DNA from 3 places in the Paenibacillus sepulcri genome. Region 2 is predicted to be linked to each of the others. Evidence: a T-box and tRNA genes for the amino acid it is inferred to sense, from the RefSeq annotation. Region 2 holds a T-box; the other regions hold tRNA genes.
The links. A T-box is a leader RNA that pairs with one kind of tRNA and senses whether it is charged. The one in region 2 lies ahead of leuS (leucine--tRNA ligase), so its partner is inferred to be a tRNA-Leu.

Region 1: it has a tRNA-Leu gene. The T-box ahead of leuS (leucine--tRNA ligase) is inferred to sense a tRNA for this amino acid. The anticodon was not compared.
Region 3: it has a tRNA-Leu gene. The T-box ahead of leuS (leucine--tRNA ligase) is inferred to sense a tRNA for this amino acid. The anticodon was not compared.

The regions. Positions count from the first base shown of each region.
Region 1 is NZ_JBHRUP010000001.1:7,138,749-7,141,859, forward strand. Features, by position in the region: gene ACFOLF_RS31055 (hypothetical protein) at 1-253, shown strand, start outside; gene ACFOLF_RS31060 (hypothetical protein) at 358-576, shown strand; gene ACFOLF_RS31065 (NucA/NucB deoxyribonuclease domain-containing protein) at 658-1,092, shown strand; gene ACFOLF_RS31070 (TFIIB-type zinc ribbon-containing protein) at 1,208-1,525, shown strand; tRNA gene ACFOLF_RS31075 (tRNA-Leu) at 1,843-1,929, shown strand; gene ACFOLF_RS31080 (haloalkane dehalogenase) at 2,133-3,056, shown strand; gene ACFOLF_RS31085 (LysR substrate-binding domain-containing protein) at 3,063-3,111, opposite strand, start outside.
Region 2 is NZ_JBHRUP010000001.1:1,541,816-1,544,926, forward strand. Features, by position in the region: gene leuS (leucine--tRNA ligase) at 1-1,951, opposite strand, end outside; T-box leader at 2,025-2,267, opposite strand; gene ACFOLF_RS07090 (class I SAM-dependent DNA methyltransferase) at 2,334-3,107, opposite strand.
Region 3 is NZ_JBHRUP010000001.1:7,155,465-7,158,575, reverse strand. Features, by position in the region: gene ACFOLF_RS31165 (RrF2 family transcriptional regulator) at 1-437, opposite strand, end outside; gene ACFOLF_RS31160 (DoxX family protein) at 681-1,049, opposite strand; tRNA gene ACFOLF_RS31155 (tRNA-Leu) at 1,356-1,442, opposite strand; gene ACFOLF_RS31150 (glycosyltransferase family 4 protein) at 1,524-2,480, opposite strand; gene ACFOLF_RS31145 (response regulator) at 2,652-3,050, shown strand.

The DNA of each region.
Region 1 (3,111 bases), 5.6 Mb from region 2:
ACTCGATTGCAAGCATACGGAATTCGATGACTTGTATCCTTATATGATCGAGCATCCACAATTTTTTTGGTACAAACGCTATGTTGCCTGGTCCGAGTTATTAACCATTGTCAAATTGTCCGAAGAGCTTGAGATGGATTGGAAAACACAATTCACAGCCAAGCAGGCTGATTATATTTCAAGTCGTGTCATGTCGTCGCGCGTACTTGATGAGTGGTATGAAACCATTGATTCGAACGAAACGGTGAGCTGACAACAGCATAGATTGGGTAAGAGACCTCAATGAGCAAACTTGGGCATTGGGGTCTTTTACATATAGGGATACATGATGAGAGGGTTAGGGGGCAAACGAAAACCGTGATATCAGAGGAACAACTGGATGCATATCGGGTGGAAGGCACACGGATTCGTGTGGTCCGTGACGGCATAGAAGACAATGACGTGATCGGAATTGTAGTGGCCTGGGACGATGAAGTTGTAGCAATCCGCCGGCCGAACAGACGGATCGTGAAGGTGAAGCGGAATTATATCATCGAGCCGGCATCTGAGCCCCGGAGCAGCAATTGGGAAGTCTAAAGCCAAAATGGAACCCGGCAGGATTGCTGTTTTTCCTTGGCAGTAAGCATCATTGACCACAACCAGGAGGAAGTTCAGACTTTGAAACGGAAGAGCAGCATATTCGCCCTATTATTAGCAGTTATCGTCCTATTTATTATTCCCCGTCTGGATTTTCTGAAGGAACAGACGGAAGCGCCGGTATACGGAGAAGCGGATTATTCCATTCATTTTCCTACCGACCGTTTTCCGAAGACAGCCAGGCACATCAAAGAGGCTATTGAAGCGGGGAAGTCGCCGGTCTGCACCATTGACAGGGATGGAGCGGATGAGAATAGAAAAGCCTCTCTGAAGGGCATTGATACGAAAAAAGGTTTTGACCGCGACGAGTGGCCGATGGCCATGTGTGCGGAAGGCGGCGAGAATGCCGATATTGCTTACATAACCCCATCGGATAACCGGGGAGCGGGCGCTTGGGTCAGCAATCAGCTGGAGGACTATCCGGACGGGGCAACGGTGATGTTCATTATGAAATAGAACGCTCGCTGGATTCATCTTCTTTACGCTGCGTAGGACAAAACATGAAACCTCAGCCCCATTCAAACGTAGAAAAGACCGAGCAACGACATGAATTGAATGGAGGATATTCATAATGAAATGTCCCGTATGTGATGATGCGCGTATGCGTGAGGTGGAGAAGAACGGCGTGGTCATCGATGTCTGTCCCGAATGCAAAGGCGTTTGGCTTGACCGTGGTGAACTGGACAAGCTGACGAACGGAATTCGCGAGGTCCGCAGCGAATATGACCGTTTGGAGCGTCAGGTCTCCTATGATAATCAAGACAGCCGCGGCTATAGGCAGGATGATCACTCGAACGATGCTTACGGTTCAAGAGGCTACGACAAGAATGGCAAACCTTATAAAAAGAAGAAAAACATGATGGACGTGTTCGGCGACTTGTTTGAATGAGTCAAATAGGAATTCAATAGCAGGCTTCCCGGCTTTGCGGGGGCCTGCTTTTTTAAAAGCCTGGAGATGAACCCGCTGCATGATCCTTTGTGAATCATAACTATATTTACTGTTTAAGTAACATTACGATAATAAGACTCCGGCAAGTTGGCTGGAGTTTTTTGCTTTTTAGAGGGGAGGAATGAACAGCGTAAAAGCTATTAATTATTGAGTATTTCGAATTGTGGAACTTTATCCCGGATGATTGACTTCGGATTGTACGGATGATAAGATAAATCTCGTGGTTAAGAGATATGCCACAAGAAATACCAACTTATGCGGTCGTGGCGGAATTGGCAGACGCGCTGGATTCAGGTTCCAGTGGTAGCAATGCCGTGGAGGTTCGAGTCCTCTCGACCGCACCAAACCCTCAAGCCAAACTCTTCTTGATGAAGAGTTTTTTTATATGTAATAGAAACCGAAGAACCATTTAAAGAAGTATTCCCTGACAGCGGAGCGGGGGAATACTTCTTTTTTCGATTCGATCGTGTCGCATTTTTACAATGAGCCTTCGGGCAAGGATGTTAAGATAACAGCAGAACTCAAGCATAAAGGAGCTGCATCACAAATGTCCAATCTTGAAACGCTGCCTGTTGGAGAAGATTTTCCGTTCGAATCCCGTTATCTTGATGTGAATGGTCATCAGCTGCATTATATCGATCAGGGGACCGGGATCCCTGTTGTTTTTCTCCACGGCAATCCCACTTGGGGTTACACGTTCCGGAATGTGATCCTATATATGCAGCAATCCGCCAGATGCATTGCGGTCGATCTGATCGGAATGGGCAGATCCGACAAGCCGGATATCGGCTACACCTTTCTGGAGCATGTCGATTATATAAGCCGCTTCATCGAAAAGCTCGGATTGAAGGATATCGTCCTGGTGGGTCATGATTGGGGAATGGCAATTGGTTTGCAGGTGGCGGCCAACCATCCGGATAATGTGAAAGCCGTAGCGATGATAGAGCCGCAAGCCTTGTATCCGAATGCGTCCTGGTCGGATTTCTCCCCGCCGGAATCCAGAGAGCTGTTTCAGAAGCTGCGCGATCCTGAGGAGGGGTGGGCGTTCATGCGGGATAACAGTGTATTTATCGAAGGCATGCCTCATATTATCATCAACCGGACGCTAACGCCGGAAGAACATGAGCAGTATCGGGAACCGTTCCGAAATCCGGATCAGCGGAAGCCGATGTGGGTGTTCCCGAATCAGATTCCCGTTGAAGGCGAGCCAAGCGATGTTGTACAAGCCGTGGAGGAGCGCAACGTGTGGTTTACAGGCAGTGACATTCCGAAAATTTTGTTCTATGCAACGCCCGGCTGCACCGTACGCGAGCCTCAATTGAACTGGTGCCTCTCTAATCTGCGGAACTTGTCGTTGTTCCATATCGGCACGGGCTTCCATCATCTGCTGGAGGAGAACCCGCATGCGATCGGACAAGAGCTTCTGAGGTGGTTTCGTCAGATGAGCGAGGTTTCCCATCGGGTGCTGTAATGGGATTTAAATAAAATCAGAATAAGCTTTGGTAAAAGGATTCCGGCGGATCATT
Region 2 (3,111 bases):
CATGAAGAGCGCCGTCTTCCCCGATCGCCATACGCCATACGCGGCTGAGGAAACGGTACATCCCTTCCACACCGTTGGTATTCCATGGCTTCGTAGCTTCAAGCGGTCCCATGAACATCTCATACATCCGCAGCGTATCTGCCCCGAACTCATTGACAATATCATCAGGATTGATGACATTGCCCCGCGATTTGCTCATCTTCTCATTATTCATGCCAAGAATCATGCCTTGATTGACCAGCTTATGGAACGGCTCCTTCGTATCCACAATGCCCAGATCGTACAGCACCTTATGCCAAAAGCGCGCATAAAGCAGATGAAGCACGGCATGCTCCGCGCCGCCGATATACAGATCCACCGGCAGCCACTGCGCCTGCTTCTCCTTGGAGCAAAGCTCATTCTGGTTGTGAGGATCAATAAACCGCAGATAGTACCAGCAGCTGCCTGCCCATTGCGGCATCGTATTGGTTTCCCGGCGCGCCTTCATCCCCGTTTCCGGATCAATCGTCTCCACCCATTCGGTTACATTCGCCAAAGGCGATTCGCCCGTCCCGGAAGGCTTGATCTGATCGATTTCCGGCAGCAGCAACGGCAGCTGATCATCCGGAACCGGCTTCATCGTGCCATCCTCCAGATGAAGAATCGGAATCGGCTCCCCCCAATAACGCTGGCGGCTGAACAGCCAGTCGCGAAGGCGGTAGGTGATTTTGCCTTTGCCCTTGCCGTTCTCCTCCAGCTTGCGGATCATCAGGGCGATAGCCTCTTCGTTGTTCAATCCATTCAAATATTGCGAATTCACATGGGGACCGTCTCCGGCGTAGGCTTCCCCGGTGATCGTCCCGCCCTGAACAACCTCCACTATAGGCAGATCAAACTGCTTGGCGAATTCCCAGTCGCGTTGATCATGGCCCGGTACTGCCATAATGGCCCCGGTGCCGTATCCGGCAAGAACGTAATCGGCGATCCAGATCGGTGTTTTGGCTCCGCTCACCGGATTGATGGCATAGGCTCCTGTAAATACGCCCGTTTTGTCCTTGGCCAAATCTGTGCGTTCCAGATCGCTTTTGCGCGCGGCCGACTCCTGGTAAGCTTCCACGGCAGCCTTCTGCTTCGCAGTCGTAATTTGAGCGACAAGCTCGTGCTCCGGCGCAAGCACGCAGTATGTTGCGCCAAAAAGCGTATCGGGCCTTGTCGTAAACACGGCCAGCGATTCCTCATAGCCATCGATGGCAAAGGTCACTTCTGCTCCCTTTGATTTGCCGATCCAGTTGCGCTGCATGTCCTTGATGCTTTCGGTCCAGTCCAGTTCCTCCAGATCCTCAAGCAGCCTCTCCGCATATTCCGTGATCTTCAGCACCCATTGGCGCATCGGCTTGCGGATGACGGGATGATTGCCCCGTTCGCTCAGGCCGTTGATGACTTCTTCGTTCGCAAGCACTGTGCCCAACGCAGGACACCAGTTAACAGGAACCTCCGCCACATAAGCGAGTCCCTTGTTAAACAGCTGAATGAATATCCACTGCGTCCATTTGTAATAATCGGGATCGGTGGTGCTGAATTCGCGGTCCCAATCATACGAGAAACCAAGCGACTTGATTTGTCTGCGGAAATTATTGATATTCTTGACCGTAATTTCCCGAGGATGCTCCCCCGTATCCAGAGCATGCTGCTCCGCAGGCAGTCCGAACGCGTCCCAGCCCATCGGGTGGAGGACATTATAGCCCTTCATCCGTTTGTAGCGGGAGACGATATCGGTAGCCGTGTACCCTTCGGGATGGCCTACATGCAGCCCTGAGCCGGATGGATACGGAAACATATCCAGCGCGTAAAATTTCGGTTTTCCCGGATCCTCAGTCGTTTGAAAAGTCTTGTGCTCATCCCAATACATCTGCCATTTCGGCTCAATGACCAGTGGGTTATAGCCTTGCTGCTCTGGACGTTCCTGTGACATTACCATTGCCTCCCGATTTCATTTGCTTATTCGCATATTTTTCATAAAAAAACCTCCCGCCCCCAGCGTAAACGCTAGGGACGAGAGGATTATCTCCCGTGGTACCACCCTAGTTAACAACAGGCATGCTTTGCCGCTGCTCACTCGAACCCTTAACGCGGGCGGGACGGCACGCTTTGACAGGCCATAAGCTAATATGCCTGCTTGCACGTGCGGCTCCAAGGCGAGTTCATAACCCCTCTGGTCCGGCTTGCACCAACCGCCGGCTCTCTGAATCCAGTTCAAGGAAACTACTGCTCCTTATCGACGCCAAACCTAAAATGATTAGTTCGATTATAAAGAAGCACCCCCACGCATGTCAAGAGCACATCTGGATAAGTCTTCATTTTACCGCAGCGAAGAAGAGCCGCTCAGAACGGTCATCGGGCGCAGCCAGCCTAAAGTCCGCGAACGATTCCACCCTGCCAAACCCCGCTCTCGCCAGCGCCTCCCGAATCCACTTCGGCTGATAAGCCCGCTGGACATGAATCTCTTCAAAACGGTTGTAATGGGACGGCCCTTCATCCGACTCACGGACAAAAATCGTCAGATGATGCTCGATTTCCACCCGTTCGCTGTCCAGATCGCTCGTCCAGATGTAGGCGATATCCCGGTCATCAAGCACGAAGGGCTGCTCATCCGCGTAACGCTGCAGAGTCCTGGGCGGATGCACATCGAAAAGAAAGACGCCGCCGGGCTTAAGTCCTTCGTAGGTGGCACGGAAGGCGGCTTCCACATAATCCTCTTCCGTCAAATAATTGATGCAGTCGCAAAAGGAGATAACGGCATCAACCTGCTCCGGCAGCTCCCAGCTGCACATATCCTGCTGCAGCCAGCGGATGGCGCCAGCAGAGGACCGAATCGCCTGCTGCGGACTTTCGTCCCATTTGCTCCGCCCGATGCTGAGCATGTCAGCCGAGAGATCGATACCGAATACCTGAAAACCGGAGCGAGCGAGCGGAATCGCCAGACTCCCCGTGCCGCAGCCCAGATCGACGACGGTTTGCGGGATGCCGTAGCGGTCCCAGCACTCCCTTGCAAACCGCAGCCAATCGGAATAGGGCATGTCCTCCATGAGACGGTCGTAAACGGTGGCAAACTGCCGGTAAGCACGCATCGCT
Region 3 (3,111 bases), 5.6 Mb from region 2:
TAAACGTTGAAGAAGTCGACCTTGGACATGACATGATCAATGGTGAATTGATGTAGATACTCAATGGTGTTCTGTTCCGCATTGTGGAGAATTTTTTCCAGCTCCAGATCCAGAAACTCCCCGGCCTCCCCGCAATCCGCTTCTTGTGCGGGCTCTTTTCCTCCCGTGTTGACTGCATCATATATATCTCCGAGCGTAAGCGCGGCAGTATCTTTTTTGAGAATATATCCTCCCTCACGACCACCCTTGGATTCCACGATTCCGGCGCTGGCCAAGGCTTGAAGAACTCTTCGCAGGAAAGTGGCATGGGAATCCACCTGGCTGGCAATCATGGCACTTGATAAAATGCCCCTGCTTTGGGCTAGCCAGACAACGGCATGAATGGCGATTTTGAAATGCGGCGGCCCGAAATCGATTCGTTTATTCGCTGTGCTCATTACCGCTCACTCCCTTCTTCATTACAGCATGTCAGAGTTTCAATATGTGTGTAATATAGGCACATTATATGTTTTTTACCCGTCTGTGGCAAATTCTATTCAACCTGTTTCCTCTGGTGCATCTATTAGAAAAAGAGAGCCAGTCGTGATTGGCTCTCTTTGATTTGATTTCTATAGTATCGCCTGTACACATCTGCCTGTTGAAGCTGACGACTGATAATTTGGATACCAGAACAGCCGTCATTAACCCGGGAAATTCGCCAGCTCCGAGCTTTGCAGCAGAGTAAGCGCAACGGATAGAATCAGCAGCACAATTACGGGCAATAACGCGGTTACCGGATCCTTGACCCGAATATGGGCGGCGGCAGCGCCCAGCATGATAAATCCAAGCCAGATGCCTGCCCACGCCGACCAGCTCGGCTCCCAGAAGCCGATGACCAGCGCGATCACCGCTATATACTGGGTCAGACCGGTAAAGACCCGAAACCATTGCGGCAGCTTCAAATGCGCAAAACTATCCACCTGCATTTTGGTGCCAAAAACCTTCATTGAACCCGCCATCAGAAACATCAGACCTAATAGGATTTCAATAATCATGACTAAAACGTCCACATCGATCTCTCCCCGCATGTTCTTTTTTTAACACAATGTTCATGACCATGGCTGTAATCATAAAGCGCAATACATCAATACTCATCTCCCCTTGCCAGCCTTCAGCAATCCTCAGATTTAATTGCAACTGATGTAGGCACATTATAGAACGAAAGCGTAATGAATGCAATACTGAATTAAACTATGAGATAGTCTCCAAATGTATGCCTTTCATGGAGAGGAGCAAAACGCCAAGAGCAGTAACCGGACGAAGCCGCTTCTGAACAAACAAAAAAACCCTTCCTGAGAAGAGTTAGTTTAAAGGTATGGTGCGGTCGAGAGGACTCGAACCTCCACGGCATTGCTACCACTGGAACCTGAATCCAGCGCGTCTGCCAATTCCGCCACGACCGCATATTAGCGAGAAAATCATTTTCGCTCAATATTCAATACTATACCGTTTATCTATGAGAATGTCAACATTATTTTCCTTAATTATTGAATCAGCAACAATATGATGGAGAATAAACCGGTGCAAATATTGATTAAATACAGGAAGGATACCACCTGAACCGGTTTCATGCCTGTTTTTAACAATACATAATGCGCTTGGGAAGCGTCTGCCTTATAGAAGGGAACGCCTTTCATCATCCTCCAGATCACAACACGGACATTGTCCAGGATCGGAACGCTGAGCGCAAGAATCGGAATGAACAAGGACAGGACTGTCGCCTGCTTGAAGGCTCCGTCTAGCGCAATAACGGCAAGGATGAAGCCAAGAAAAGTAGCCCCTGCATCGCCCATGAACACTTTTGCCGGCGGCCGGTTGTATCTCAGATAACCCAGGGATGCGCCCACAAGAATCGTAGCCATCATCGCCGACTCGCCCTGTCCCATTACAAGCGCGACCACCAGAAGCGTTGTTCCCGATATAGCGGATAATCCGCTGGCCAAGCCGTCAATCCCATCTGTAAAGTTAATTACCGTTGTTACGCCAAAAATCCATAAGACGGTGAAGAGGAACTGGAACAACTCGGGAAGTACGTAATAGCTTCCCGTGAAGGGATTCTCAAAGCCGCTGAATACAATCCCCGAGCTGTAGACCAGAATGGCAGCACCCATCTGAACCACAAATTTTGGCAGCGAGGCAAATTCCTTGCCATGCGTCTTGTACCAGTCGTCGACAAGGCCGATGACCAGAATGATCAGGCCGCCTCCGAGAATAGCCCCGGTCTTGATCCAATTATCGTGAACAAATATCAGATATAAAATGACAAAGGCAGCATAAATCGCAATGCCTGCGGTCAGCGGAATCGGTTCCCGGTGAATTTTGCGTTCGTTGTTGGTTTGGGGCTTGTCCACAAATCCGATCCTGAGCGCCAGCTTGCGAAGCGGCGGTATAAGCGCGATAACAATAGCAATAGCAAACACAAAAGCGATAATATAATTCATATCATTCTCCTTATCGATCATGATAACCTATCTGAAATTATAATCATCCCCCCGCTTAAATGCAATCCTTACACAGGAGCTTGCGCTGTTCACGCTTTTTAGCCAGCGGTCCGTTCAGTTTTTGTTCAGACTGCCCTGATATGATCGGCTTAAGACAAGGAGGCGATGACCATGAATGGAATCAAAGTAATGGTAGTCGACGATACCGCATTTATGCGCATGATGATGCGCGGCCTTCTGGAGAGTCTGGGTCTTGAGGTTGTAGCGGAAGCCGGCAACGGCATTGAAGCTGTTAATCTCTATAAAAGAGTAAGACCCCAGCTTGTGACCATGGATATTACGATGCCCGAAATGGACGGAGTCAGCGCCCTCAAAAATATCAAGCAGGTCGATCCGGCAGCTAAAATTATTATGTGCTCTGCGATGGGACAGCGGGAAATGGTCCTTGAGGCCATTCGAAGCGGCGCATGCGATTTTGTCGTCAAACCGGTGCAAAAGGAACGATTGGCCGAGGCGATATCCAATCATTTCCAGACCTTCGCAAATTCAGCCGGGGGTGGCCATATTTAGTGAATCTCCAGTGAAAAAGCGGCTGAACAGATTATTTTCTGCTCAACCGCTTTTTATGTTC